4 regions of the Paraburkholderia sp. SEWSISQ10-3 4 genome follow, and region 2 is predicted to be linked to each of the others. Evidence: riboswitches for the same ligand, from Rfam matches in the RefSeq annotation. Region 2 holds a riboswitch; each other region holds the start of a gene.

Region 1 (3,428 bases), on a different contig from region 2:
CACGCCGTAGCCGCCCAGCGTGCCGCTGCTATCTTCACGCGCGCCGCTGACGATCCACTCGCCGCCGACACGCCACCCTGCAATGCTGCGATTCACCGCCAGCGACGCGAAGCGCCTTGCACGCCGCACGAGATCGGTATCGCTATCGAGGTCGACAGGATTCTGCAGCGTTAGCGACGCGCGCACGTCGGTCTTGCCCATATGGCCGCTCCACGATCCTTCAAGCCCCTGCACCTTCGCACGGCCGACGTTCTCGGCCAAAAAGATGCCGGGCGTAACCTGCTCGTAGTCGATCAGATTCGAATAACGCGTCTGGAACGCGCTCAGACGCATCACGCCAAGCGCGTTCGATGCGTACTGCAACGCTGCTTCGATCGAATGGCTGCGCTCGGGCTGGATCGACGGATTGCCGCTGAGCGGATAGTACAGATCGTCGAAGCTCGGCGCGCGGAATGAATCCGAATAGCTTGCAGTCGCCTTCCAATGCTCGGTGATATCGAAACCGTAGCCGAGATAGTAACTGTTCGCCCCGCCGAAATCGGAATACTGATCGCGCCGCACGTTGGCCTGAATCTGATTGCGCCCAAAGCGCCCCGTGTAGCCGACAAAGCCCGAATCCACATGCCGGTCGGGCGCAGTGAATGTATCCGAGTCGAGGCTCTGATCCAGATGCTCATAGCCGACCTGCAGTTTCTGCTGCGCGGCGAGCGCAAAATCGTTCTGCCACGTGTACTGGCGATTGTCGGTATCGAAGCGGCCGTTGTAGATGCCGTTGGTATTCGCCACGCTGCGGTCGTCGCCTTCGGAAACGATGAAGTGCGTGGTCCACCGGTCGGTCAGTTTGCCGTTCGCGAACACCGACATCTGGCGCACTTTGCTGTAGAGGTTGTTCAGATCGGTCGGCACACCGTACGCGTTGTCATAGCTGTTATTGCCGTTCGATTGGAAATAGGTGACTCCCGCGTCCCACTTGTCGCTGAACTTGTGACGCAGCGAAGCCGAGATGCTTTCGTTCAGATAGCCGTTCGCGTTCGGATTCGCGTTGGGCGCCTGCGACGGATTGAGCGACGAGAAGCCGTCGTCTTTCGAACGCGCGAGCGAAATGCTGAAGGTGGTGTTGCCGTCTTTATCCAGCGAGCCGTTCACGCCGGCCTGCTGCGTCTGCGTGTGATAGCTGCCATAGCCCACCGAAAAATTGAAACGCGGCGGATGGTCGCCGCCGTCTTTGGTGAACACCTGCACCACGCCGCCAATTGCGCCGGAGCCGTAAAGCGCGGACACGTTGCCATTCACCACTTCGACGTGATCGATCTGGTCGAGCGGAATCTGCGCGAGTTGCGGCGCGCCCAGGCTCACGGAGTCGACCCGCACGCCGTCGATCAGCAAAAGCGATTGCGTCGACGACGCGCCGCGCAGAAACAGGCTCGTCGTGGAACCCGGACCACCGGTGCGCGAGATTTGCGCGCCGGGCGCGAGTTGCAGCAGGCCGGGCAAATCGGTCGCGGTCGTATCGGCGATGTCCTGCTGGTCGAACAGCGTGGTCTGCGGGATCGCATCGGCGAGCGGTTGCGGCCCGCGCTCCGCGGTCACGACAACGGGCGACAACACCGCGGCTGACGAACCGCTCGCCCCCGTATCGGCAGAAGAAGATGAAGACGGCGACGGAGAAGAAGCAGCTTGCGCATGCACGACGAGCGGCAGGCTCGCAAAGGCGAGCAACGCCGCGCGAGCGATAGGGGACAGCATGGGATGACATTCCTGTGGATAGCGTGCGCGGCCCGCTTCCCCGCGGGCCGATGCGTAACGAGGCGCCCGCGTTGTTTTACGTTTGCGCGGGAACGAGCCTCTCCCTCTGGCCGGTATCCGGGCTGGCGACACATCGATCCCGCCTTCCCACGCGTGACGCGCAGTGGCACACTCGCGTGTTAAGCATCAAACACGCGATCAGGATCGACCTGCATGACGAATGCGGTCGCTTACCGTTGCGGGGGCAGCGCAGGTTGGCGCGTTCAGGCGAAGCGCGCGCCCTGCTTCCCGTTTAACTGCGCACACTGTGGAAAAGCGCGCGCGGGCACCAAAGTGCGGCCAGTTTAGGAGCGGCCCTCGGGTCCGTCAAGAATGGTTAATCCGTGCGCAAACTGTTCTGTTAAGTGCAGGTTATTGTCCGATGCATGAGTTGTTTTTCATCATATGGTCGATAAAAGCCGGCACAAAGCGATGTTGTTACGTCTCGAAACGAGACAATTGTCGGAACCTGCGACATTCCGCGCTAAAATGCGATGTCTTTAGAGGACGCAGCAGATGCTCACCGAACTCGAAACACTTTCACAGAATATCGGCAAGCTGATCACGATCAGCCAACGCCACAATGAAGCGCGGCTCGCGCTCGAAGATCAGCTCGCCCAAACGCGTGCCGAAGCCGAGGCCACGCGCACGGAACTCGCGCTGATGCGCGAGGAGCGCGATGCGCTGCAGGCGGAACGCGACGCGCTGTCGGCAAAGATCGACGACGCACAGGTGCGCCTCAATGCGATCCTCGAAAAACTGCCGCGGGCCCGCGCGCACAGCGAGCCTGATAATCAGCTCGATCTGCTCGAGGCCGCGCCGCATGAGGAAGAAGCGGAGAGCGACGTCACCCGCCATGGAGAAAATGCATGACCACCAAGCAGATCGAAGTATCGATTCTCGGCGTGCCCTATCGTCTCGCCTGCTCGCCGGAAACTGAAGGCGCGTTGCTTGAAGCGGTTGCTCGCGTCGACGCCGAGATGTCGAAGATCCGCAATAGCAGCAACGTGCGCGGCACGGATCGCATTGCCGTCATGGCCGCGCTGTCGCTGGCATCAGAACTGCTTAAGCTGCAAAGCAGCGTGCGGCACGGAGAAGCATTTCCCGCTGAAGAAATCCGGCGTACAATGCACCAAATGAACGAGCAACTGGGTACTGTGATTCAGCAGTACAGCATGTAAAAGTATCTTGTAGCCGGTCCTGAGATCGGCTGCGGATTCAAACGAGGTGCATGAGCAAAGATTCATGCAAACGTCTTGAATTCAATCGGTTTGACTTCCCTGCCTGGTTCGCCAAGGTCATATATTCCTTGAACCAATGCCATGTGCACGGTTGTGGAAATTTGTAGCACGGGTGTGCGCGTCACTCTGTCTGATGTACCCGAAGTGCTGCTAACTGCGACCAATTCTGAACTCCCGGTTCAGGATGCCGGCCTAGCGGCTAAGGCGGGGACCTTATTCAAACGGCATCGGACTTCGGTTCGGTGCCGTTTTTCTTTGGGCCTCGATTTTTCTTGCTGTATCAAACCTTTAACGTTCAACTCGATTCATGCGCTACTGGCTAATGAAGTCCGAACCGGACGAAGCAAGCATCGACCATCTCGCAGAGGCACCGCACCACACGTTGCCGTGGACCGGCGTGCG
Region 2 (3,428 bases):
TGATCGCCGGGCATTCGGGCGGTGGCCAGGTGGTGCAGCGCTATGCCGTGGTGACGCGCGGTGAGGCGCCGCTCGTCGCGCGCGGAATTGCGCTGCGCTATGTGGTCGCGAATCCTTCGTCGTACGTGTACTTCGATGCGATGCGGCCGACAGCATCAGGTGAATTCGTGGCGTTCGATGCGACGGCATGTCCGTCGTTCAATCGCTGGAAGTATGGGCTCGAAGATTTGCCGGCCTATGCTTCGAGCGACGGTGATTCGAGCTCCGCTGATGCGCTCGAATCACGCTATGCGCGTCGTGACGTCACCGTGCTGCTCGGCGGCGCGGATTGCGATCCGCAGCATCCGGCACTCGACCGTTCATGCGCTGCGCAGACGCAGGGCGAGCATCGGCTGGGGCGCGGATTGGCTTACGCGCGCTATATGGCGTTGAGGCATCCGGAAGCGGCGGCGAAGCATCGTACGTTTGTGATCGACGGCGTCGGGCACGACGCGAACGGGATTTTTGCATCGGCGCAGGGGCTGGTGGCGTTGTTCGGCAAGGCATGAACCGTGCTACTGCGATAAGGCCAGCTTTCAAAGGACTGTGCCGACATGAACAAGACCCGAATTCTCGCGGCCGCGATCGCCGCTGTATCACTTGGCGCCTTGCTGCCGTGCAGCGCGAATGCTGACGATGCGCCTAGCCCGTGTGCATCGCTCAAACGGATCGTCGCGGCGGCGCCGGACGGCCTGGCTTCGCTGACACCGGATGACGGCAAGGGCGTCGCGCAACCCTACGGCGATGACGCCCAGTGTTCGGCGAGCCGCGGGAGTTATCAATGCACGTGGACGCCGCATCACGACGCCGGTTCGAGCGCGGACGCGCTGCAGGGTGTCGCGGCGGACATCGCCTCGTGCCTGCCGGACGCGACGCATGATCAGAATTCACCGGGACGTCAGCATTTTTATCTTGGCACGCGCGCCAAACGGACCGATATCACGTTGACGCGGGCTGATTCGAGCAAGTTGAGGCTGGTTGTATCGGGCAAGTGAGCGGGCACGTGCGTTTCGGACTATCCGAGCGTAGCCGTTATTGTGATGCTGGCCACCATGTCCAGCCGCGTCGCGAGCGTCGCAACTCGACCATCGAGAGCGGCGCGATTTCGATGTGCGGAAACACGCCCGGCGGCGCGCCGAGTGCATGAACGATCGCGGCCCGGATCACAGGCGCGTGCGTGACGGCGACCACGGTCTGTGTGTTGCCTTGTATGACGTCCTCGCTCAACGCACCGTTTAGCGCATCGAGCCACTGTCCCACCCGCTTCACGAGTTGACTGAACGACTCGCCGCCGTGCGCGGCCGCGTCGGGATCGTGTGTCCATGCGGCGAGGTCGTGTGGTGCTTCGACCGCGAGATCGGCAAGGCGGCGGCCGTGCCACCGGCCGTAGTCCATATCTGCCAGCCGCTCGTCGACCGATGCCGCGGCGCCGAGCCCCAAGGCCGACGCCGTATCGCGCGCACAAACGGCAGGACTGACGAAAACCGCCGCGTCATCCGGAATCGACAGACGCGCTCGTGCGGCGGCGGCTTCGGCGAGGCCGCGTGCGTCGAGCGGGTCGTCGGCAGGGAAGCGGCCCGCGCGCATCGCTGCGGTCGATGCGTGGCTGATCAGTAACAGCCGTATGTCCATTCGGTTGATTTCCATAAAGCCCGGACTAAAGCGGGACGCCGCGTACATGCTTTGCATTGCCGAGAGGCAAAGTTTAGCGCGTAGAATAGCGTCACTGCGAAGCACGGAAGCCGGTGAGAGCCCGGCGCGGTCGCGCCACTGTAATCGGCATTCATGAGCCGAAAGCCAGACCTGAGCTTCGCAGCATCCCTCTTCAATCGACTATCGGGGCGCGTTACCCCCAGGAGATGTCCATTATGTCCAACGCTGTTTTCGATTCCACGACACAGCCCGTCGCCCAACCTACGCCGATTCCGCTGCGTGAACTGCTGCCTTGGGTCGTGTTCGGCGGCTTGCTGCTGTTGCTCGCGCTGTATTTCGTTGGTGCGGAGCAGGGCGCCACGTCGCTGGTGCCTGGCATGTATGTGCACGAATTCGTGCACGACGGCCGCCATCTGCTCGGCTTTCCCTGCCACTAACGGAGTCGAACATGGTCGGTAAATTGTTGGTACGCGGGATGCTTGCAGGCATCGCCGCGGGATTGCTCACGTTCGGCTTCGCGAGATTGGTGGGCGAACCGCAGGTCGATCAGGCGATTTCCTTCGAGGAAAAGGCTGACGCCGCCAAAGGCGAAGCGCCCGAACCCGAACTGGTGAGCCGCGGCACCCAGGCGGGCCTCGGACTGTTGACGGGCGTGGTGACGTACGGCGCCGCGTTCGGTGGGCTGTTCTCGCTGGTGTTCGCGTATGCGTATGGCCGCGTCGGTACGCTGAGTGCGCGCGCGTTGTCCGCATGGCTCGCGCTTGGCGCGTTTATCACGCTGGTGATTGTCCCGAACATCAAGTACCCGGCGAATCCACCCTCGGTGGGCGACCCCGAGACGATCGGGATGCGGACCGGCTTGTTCTTCCTGATGATTGCGATCTCGCTGGCTGCAATGGTGTTTTCGCTGAAGGTTCGACGCCGCGCGGCACTGAAGTTGGGCGCATGGAATGGTTCGATCGTGGCGGGCGTCGTGTTCGTTGCGATCATTGCGGCCGTGCAACTGTCGATGCCGACGATCAACGAAGTGCCGGCGGCTTTCCCGGCGGTGCTGTTGTGGAAATTCCGCGTCGCGGCCATCGGCATGCAGGTGATTATGTGGACAACCCTTGGGCTGCTGTTCGGCGCGCTCGTTGAGCGAAGCAAATTGCTGGCTCCCGCGAGCCGCAGCGCCGCGAAGTCTGCTTACCTTTGATGTGAACGGCGTGACCGTGCGAGCCGCGGTCACGCCGACGTGCAGCGCGAGAGAAGCCAAATACATCAAGTACTTGGCGCGTTTGCCGGAATGTTATCCACAGGCTTGTGAACGTTTTCTGTGGATAAGCCACCCCTCTGCAATGCGCCGCTCCGCGCCAACCGTGTCGGCGATCATCGCTGCGTCCCCCCGCACCGCAAGCAACAAACCGATCTGCGTCAAGCACTTAGGTACGATGCCCCGTTGTTATCAACAACCCTATGAACATTTTCTGTGGACAAGTGCCATGGCCGCATAACGTTATGCAAATCGCTTGGTTGCCCGAAGCCGGGGCAAATCCGACACTCACTCCAATCTCAAGCAAACCGAGCCTGGAGCCATGTCGAACACATCAAGCTTGCGCCCATCATGGGCCACTCACTTCGCGGCACTTCTGCTGCTGGCCGCATCGGCACTAACGACGACAACGGCCATCGCCGCGCCACCTTCGGGCGATCCGATCCTGATAGGCGTCAGCGGCCCGCTGACCGGCCAGAACGCT
Region 3 (3,428 bases), on a different contig from region 2:
GCGGCTGCGCGTCAGCCAGCGCGATGCGAGTCAACGTGCCGCCGTGTTGCTCACGCCACGCCGCCAGCGCTGCCTCGCCTTGCAAGGTCACGGCATTGGCCACCAGACGTCCGCCGTCGCGCAGACGCGCCCAGCAGGCGTCAAGCACACCCGGCACCGTCACGCCACCGCCGATGAACACGGCATCCGGCACAGCCAAACCTTCCAACGCATCAGGCGCGCGGCCGGCCACCAGTTGCAAACCCGGCACGCCCAACGCATCGCGATTGTGTTCGATGAAGCGCTGCCGCTCCGCGTGCCCTTCGATCGCGATCGCGCGGCAGGTCGGGTGTGCGCGCATCCATTCGATGCCAATCGAGCCGCTGCCCGCGCCCACATCCCATAGCAATTCGCCGGGCGTCGGCGCGAGGCGCGCCAGCGTAATCGCGCGGACGTCGCGCTTGGTCAACTGACCGTCGTGGCGAAAGGCGTCGTCAGGCAAGCCGACGGTCAGCGGCAAACGCGGCGCGCCTTCCGTTGCGCGGCATTCAAGCGCGATCAGGTTCAGCGCCGCCACTTCCCCTGCGGGCCACTGGTGCGCGCGGCCATCTATGCACCGCTCCAGATCACCGCCCAGATGTTCCAGCACGGTCATCCGCGTCGCGCCGAAACCGCGTGCATTCAACAGTTCGGCCAGCGCGGCAGGCGTACGCCCGTCGGCACTCAGCACGAAGACGCGCGCGCCGTCGTGCAAATGAGCATTCAGCGTCGGCAACGGCCTTCCCACCAGCGAAACCGTGGCGACATCCTGCAACGGCCAGCCAAGCCGCGCGGCCGCCAGCGACAACGACGAGGGCGCGGGCAGCACCCGCAACTCCCCTGCCGGCAAGTGCCGCGCGAGCGTTGCGCCGACGCCGAACAGCATCGGGTCGCCACTCGCCAGCACACACACGGGCCCTGTCCGCTCCGCCAGCAAAGGCGCGAGATCGAACGGCTTCGGCCATGCCGCACGGCGCGCGGCGAGGCGCGCGGGCAGCATCGCCAGATGACGTTCACCGCCATAAACCACCGACGCTTCCAGCAAAGCGCGCCGCGCGGGCCTCCCCAAGCCGGCGAAGCCGTCATCGCCTATGCCCACCACGGTCAGCCACGCCGGCATGCATCCATCCTCTTTCTGTATCTTCAAATAATCCGCTGTGCCACGCCGATCAAAGCGTCCAGCCTCGTTGTACTGTTCGAAAAAAGGCATAATACAGCCGCCGGTGCCCTTCGGGGCCGAAGAGGGAACACAGTGTCGCTGTGGCTGCCCCCGCAACTGTATGCAGCGAGTCCGCCTGCGCTCCGCGCCACTGGTTCGACCGGGAAGGCCGCGGCGGACCATGACCTGCCAGCCAGGAGACCTGCCGGCCAGACTGTTCGTGCCAGCCTACATCGGGCGGGGTGTACCGATGCCGTAGCAAGGGCCGCTTTGCGGCTTGCTCGGGCCGTCGCGCGACGCTCAACCCGGTGTCCGTCTTGAATCAAGCTTCGCCCTCCACTGCTTTGCCCGACGCGGCTCTCGTGCTGCGGCCCTCGGCGTGTCCGGGGCTGCTGCGCATCGTCGCGGCGCGTGATGGGGGGATTTGCCGGATTAAATTGCCCGGAGGCGAGTTGAGCGCGGCGCAGGCGGCGGTGATTGCTGATGTCAGTGAGCGGCATGCGGCGGGTGTGGTCGAGCTGACCAATCGCGCGAATCTGCAGGTGCGTGGTGTGCGAAGCGGGCATGAGGCGGCGTTGATCGCGGCGCTGGTCGATGCGGGGCTTGGGCCGATTCCGACGGGCGGTGCGGTGGATGCTTCCGGCGTGCTGGTAGCGACCTCGGCGGACGATGTGCGCAATCTGATGGTGAGCCCGACTGCCGGACGCGATCCGTTTGCGCTGTTCGATACAAGGCCGCTTTGCGTCGAACTGCTCACCTTGCTGCAATCCGAACCGCGTTTCGCGGCGCTATCGCCGAAATTCGCGCTACTGCTCGATGGTGGTGAGCGCCTTGCCAGGTTGGATCATCCGCACGATGTCTGGCTAGCAGCCATGCAGGCCGAAGACGGTGTGCGATTTGTGTTCGGATTGGCGGGTTGCCCGTCAGCTGCGGCGAACTCCGATGCCTTCCAACACATCGCGCATAGCGCCGTTGACCATTCTCGTCCGAACTACGCCGGCGCTCTCGCCGCCGTGCTGCCTTCGCAAGTCACAGACCTCGTCTGCGCGCTGCTGCACACGTTCCTCGATCTGGCCGCTCCAGATGACACGCGCATGCGTCACCTGCTCGCCGCGCATTCCATCGACGCCGTATTGCAGCACGCTCAAACGTACGTCGATTTCCCGCTGTCACGCGACACATCGCTTGCAAACTGGCAACGCCCCACACCTGCCGATGCCACTTTGCGACTCGGCGCGCACGCACAGCGAGTTGTGGGAATGCTGCACGTAGGCGGCCAACCGCCGCTCGGACGCCTCGACGCCACGACCTTGCGCGGCCTCGCCACGCTCTCGCAACAGCAAGGCAACGGCACGCTGCGCATGACGCCCTGGCAAAGCGTATTACTGCCCGATATCGCTGCCGATGCCGCGCCCGCCGTGCTCGCTGAAATGAATGCGCTGGGGCTCGCCTGCGATCCCGCACAACCCATTACGCACTTAATCGCCTGCGCCGGTTCCACAGGCTGCGCGAAAAGCCTCGCTAACACCAAAGCCGACGCGTTACTTCTAGCGGATCGCCTGCCCGACGGCGTCGACGTCCATCTGAGCGGCTGTCCGCGCTCATGCGCCGCCGCACATTGCGCGCCGTACACGCTGCTGGCCGCGGCGCCCGGCACCTACGACCTTTATCGCCGCGACGGCCAGCCGGGTTTCGGCTCGTGCGTCGCGCACCAACTCACGATCGAACAGGCCGCCGATATGCTCGACCCATTGGCACACCCGGCCCGGAGCCCCTCAGATGCTTGATTACATTCGCGACGGTCAGGAGATCTATCGCCAATCCTTCGCGACGATACGTGCGGAGGCCGACTTATCGCGTATCCCTGCCGACCTCGAGAAACTCGCGGTGCGCGTGATCCACGCCTGCGGCATGATCGACGTCGTTGAAGATCTTCAGTTTTCCGAAGGCGCAGGCGCCGCGGGCCGTACGGCGCTCGCGCAAGGCGCGCCGATTCTGTGCGACGCCGGCATGGTGGCGCAAGGCATCACGCGCGCTCGACTGCCCGCGAACAACAACGTGATCTGCACGCTCACGCATCAGGACGTGCCTGCGCTCGCGCGCGAACTCGGCAATACGCGCTCGGCCGCCGCGCTCGAATTGTGGCGGCCGCAGCTGGCCGGCAGCGTCGTCGTGATCGGCAATGCGCCGACCGCCCTCTTTCATCTGCTCGATATGCTCGATGCCGGTGCGCCAAAGCCCGCGCTGATCC
Region 4 (3,428 bases), on a different contig from region 2:
CATTCGCGTAGCGACGAGCGCGGCCCAGTCCGGCTCGCCGCTGCCGGCGCCGTGTCCGGTGACGAACACCACGCCTTGCGCGTGATCGCGATGCGTCACAGGAATGCCGATTGCCGCGGGCGCCGCAATCCCGGCGGTGATGCCGTTGATCACGTCGACGCTAATGCCTGCGGCATGGAGCGCTTCTTGTTCTTCGCCGCCACGGCCGAACACGAACGGATCGCCGCCTTTCAAACGGGCGACGCTGCGTCCCGCCCGCAAATGCTCGAGCATTTGCGCGACGATGCCGGCCTGCGGCGTCGACGGATGCCCGCCGCGTTTGCCGACATACACGACCAGCGCATCGGCGCGCGCGAACTGCAGTACTTCAGGATTCACCAGATCGTCGACCAGCACCACATCGGCTTGCGCCAACGCGCGCGTCGCTTTGAGCGTCATCAGTTCGACGTCGCCGGGACCGGCGCCGATCAGCCAGGCGCGGCTCATCGCAGCGTGCATGGCGCACGCCATGTCGTGACGAATGGGAGCGGCTGAGGCGCGAAGAGGCCGGAGGCGGCAGAAATTGAGGTCATGCGGTGCAACAGATTACGCGCGACGAAAAACGCCGCTCGCCGCGTTTCCCACAGGAAAACGCCAACGGCCGCGCCACGTCGTGCTTCAGCGCCTTCACATCCGTCCCTCGCGGATTCCGGCGGCCGGCAGCGTGACGTTCGCTGCCTCCGCGTCTGGCCGGTATCCGGGCTGACGGCCTCATGCGTTTTGCCTTCCCGTCCGGATTCGTCGGACAGTGGCATCAAAAACGCATGCGCGATGCGAAAGCACCGCAGGTCGCTTACCGTTGCGGGGACAGCACAGGTTGAGCGCAGCGAGCGCGGCCTGTTTCCCGTTTAACTGCACATGCGATCGCATATGCGGGCACCAAACGCGCGCATACGATAGCACACGGCAGGCCGCGCCGGCACTGTGGAAAGGCCTTGCCGAAGCCCGCGTTTCCTTGACGGCAGGGGGCGCTCGGCCTAAACTCGCACGCACTTTGGTGCTCGTGTGCGCGCTCGTGCGCATGCAGTTAAACGGGAAACAGGGTGCCCACCTGCAATGGACCGGGTCAACCTGTGCTGCCCCCGCAACGGTAAGCGAAAAGCGGTGCGTTCTTGAGCGCCGCGGAGCCGGCTTCGATGTCCACGCGCAAGGCCGCGTCGGCATATAACCACTGGGCGAGAAACCACTCGTCCGGGAAGGGGAAGCGGCGCTTTCGCCAGCCCGGATACCGGCCAGACTACGAAGAACGACCATCGCGGGGATGCGGTGGCGCGTTCATGACCTCATTCTCGTTTCCAGTTTTTGGTTGCCTCGGCAACGCCGTTGTTCGTCCCCGTGTTTTGTTAATGTCGTGGTTTGGGGTATGTGCCCCGTTTGCCCGGCCTATACACGATGCCTCGGCGTGCACGAGCAACTCCTACGGATGGACCTCACGATGCAAACTCAAATGCGCAAGATCCCCGTCACCATCGTCACGGGCTTTCTCGGCAGCGGCAAGACCACGCTGCTGCGGCACATTCTTCAGCATGCGGGCGGCAAGCGCATCGCGGTGATCGTCAACGAGTTCGGCGAGCTCGGCATCGACGGGGAAATCCTCAAGGGTTGCGGTATCGGCTGCGATGAGAACGGCGTCGAGACCGAAGGGCAACTGTATGAACTCGCGAACGGCTGCCTGTGCTGCACCGTGCAAGAGGAGTTTTTCCCGGTGATGGAAAAGCTGGTGGAGCGCCGCGAGCAGATCGATCACGTGCTGATCGAAACGTCAGGTCTCGCGTTGCCGAAACCGCTGGTGCAGGCGTTCAACTGGCCGCAGATCAAGAATAGCTTTACCGTCGACGCGGTCGTCACCGTGGTAGACGGCCCGGCCGCGTCGAGCGGCCAGTTCGCCGACAACCCGGTCGCCGTGGATGCGCAACGCAAGGCCGATGCGAATCTCGATCACGAATCGCCGCTGCACGAACTGTTCGAAGATCAATTGTCGGCGGCCGATCTGGTGATTCTGAACAAAACCGATCTGCTCGACGAAGCGCGTCAAGCTGCTGTCGAAGCCGTTATTCGCGAAGAAATTCCGCCGCAAGTGAAGATCGTGCGCGCGCAGATGGGGCAACTCGACCTGCATACGTTGCTGGGTCTCGAAGCGGCCTCGGAAGAAACAATCCATCTACGCCACGACCATCACGGTTCGGCCGAAGACGCCGATCATCATCACGACGAGTTCGATTCGGTGGTGGTGCACGCGAATGTTTCGTCGCGCGAAGCTGTGATCGCCGCGTTGCAAGGGCTCGTCGAAACCAACACGATTTACCGCGTCAAAGGTTTCGCGGCGCTGCCGGGTGCGGCGATGCGTCTGGTGATACAGGGCGTGGGCCGTCGATTCGATAGTTACTTCGACCGGCGCTGGCAAGCGGGTGAAACGGGCGCCGAGCAACAAAGCCGCTTTGTGCTGATCGGCGAAGACCTCGACCAGGCCGCGTTGCAACAGGCATTCGACGCCGCCTTGGGCGCGGTGGCGAACGCTCAGCCGCAACAGGCGTAACCGGTCATGCATCTGCTGCGCACCACGCCGGGCGGTTTTGTCGACGATACACAGGGCGTGATCCGGATCGATCAGCAGCCCGCCGATATCGTGGTGCTCAGTTCCGCGGATACCACGCTGTCATTGCTCGCGAGCGTGTTTCCGCGTCTGGGCGAGGGTTTTCCGAGCGTGCGGCTTGCGAACGTCACGTATTTGCGGCAACCGGCTTCGGTCGATTTCTATGTCGAAGACGTGTTGCAGCATGCGCGTGTCGTGGTGGTCGATCATCTCGGCGGCGAGGCGTACTGGCCGTACGGCATTGAACAGGTGGTCGCCCTCGCCGAGCGCAAGCAGCAGACGCTCGCGATGTTCTCCGGCGATCTGCAGGAAGACCCGAACCTGCTCGCGCGCAGCACCGCCGACGCCGAACTGTGCCATCAGCTATGGCGCTATCTGCGTGAAGGCGGACCGCAGAATGCCGAGGCGTTCCTGCGTTTTATCGCGTACCGCTCGCTTGGCTGGGGGCGCGAGCCTGCGCTGCCGCGCGCCTTGCCTGCCGCGACGCTCTACCATCCCGAACGCGACACACCGACCATTGCCGACTGGCAGGCGCGCTGGCGTGATGACGCGCCGGTCGCTGCGATTCTGTTCTACAAGGCGCATTTGCAGGCGGCCAACACAGCGGTGTTCGACGCCCTGATCGATGCACTCGAAGCACAAGGTCTGAATCCGTTGCCGATCGCAATTACTTCGCTTAAAGATGTGATGAGCCGCGACGTCGTACAGCAGTTGTGCGCGCAACATGATGTTGCGCTGGTGCTGAATACAACCGCATTCGCCGCGTCTGCTATCGACGACCCCGAGCCGCTCGCGC

What was found. A riboswitch is a leader RNA that binds a small molecule or an ion and turns the genes downstream of it on or off. The one in region 2 is predicted to bind cobalamin.
Region 1: another riboswitch for cobalamin. It lies ahead of M0D68_RS35435 (TonB-dependent receptor); the one in region 2 lies ahead of M0D68_RS34225 (CbtB-domain containing protein).
Region 3: another riboswitch for cobalamin. It lies ahead of cobG (precorrin-3B synthase); the one in region 2 lies ahead of M0D68_RS34225 (CbtB-domain containing protein).
Region 4: another riboswitch for cobalamin. It lies ahead of cobW (cobalamin biosynthesis protein CobW); the one in region 2 lies ahead of M0D68_RS34225 (CbtB-domain containing protein).

The regions. Positions count from the first base shown of each region.
Region 1 covers NZ_JALPRI010000036.1:33,026-36,453, forward strand. Annotated here, with positions in the region: gene M0D68_RS35435 (TonB-dependent receptor) at 1-1,746, opposite strand, end outside; cobalamin riboswitch at 1,837-2,094, opposite strand; gene M0D68_RS35440 (hypothetical protein) at 2,302-2,658, shown strand; gene M0D68_RS35445 (cell division protein ZapA) at 2,655-2,966, shown strand; RNA gene ssrS (6S RNA) at 3,060-3,241, shown strand; gene M0D68_RS35455 (EVE domain-containing protein) at 3,334-3,428, shown strand, end outside.
Region 2 covers NZ_JALPRI010000032.1:27,612-31,039, reverse strand. Annotated here, with positions in the region: gene M0D68_RS34240 (alpha/beta hydrolase) at 1-548, shown strand, start outside; gene M0D68_RS34235 (hypothetical protein) at 594-1,034, shown strand; gene M0D68_RS34230 (histidine phosphatase family protein) at 1,072-1,671, opposite strand; cobalamin riboswitch at 1,726-1,865, shown strand; gene M0D68_RS34225 (CbtB-domain containing protein) at 1,908-2,129, shown strand; gene M0D68_RS34220 (CbtA family protein) at 2,141-2,887, shown strand; gene M0D68_RS34215 (ABC transporter substrate-binding protein) at 3,267-3,428, shown strand, end outside.
Region 3 covers NZ_JALPRI010000023.1:99,289-102,716, forward strand. Annotated here, with positions in the region: gene cbiE (precorrin-6y C5,15-methyltransferase (decarboxylating) subunit CbiE) at 1-1,138, opposite strand, end outside; cobalamin riboswitch at 1,223-1,402, shown strand; gene cobG (precorrin-3B synthase) at 1,495-2,964, shown strand; gene M0D68_RS30395 (precorrin-8X methylmutase) at 2,957-3,428, shown strand, end outside.
Region 4 covers NZ_JALPRI010000011.1:200,909-204,336, forward strand. Annotated here, with positions in the region: partial or broken gene cobA (uroporphyrinogen-III C-methyltransferase) at 1-486, opposite strand, end outside; cobalamin riboswitch at 710-938, opposite strand; cobalamin riboswitch at 1,018-1,291, shown strand; gene cobW (cobalamin biosynthesis protein CobW) at 1,475-2,575, shown strand; gene cobN (cobaltochelatase subunit CobN) at 2,582-3,428, shown strand, end outside.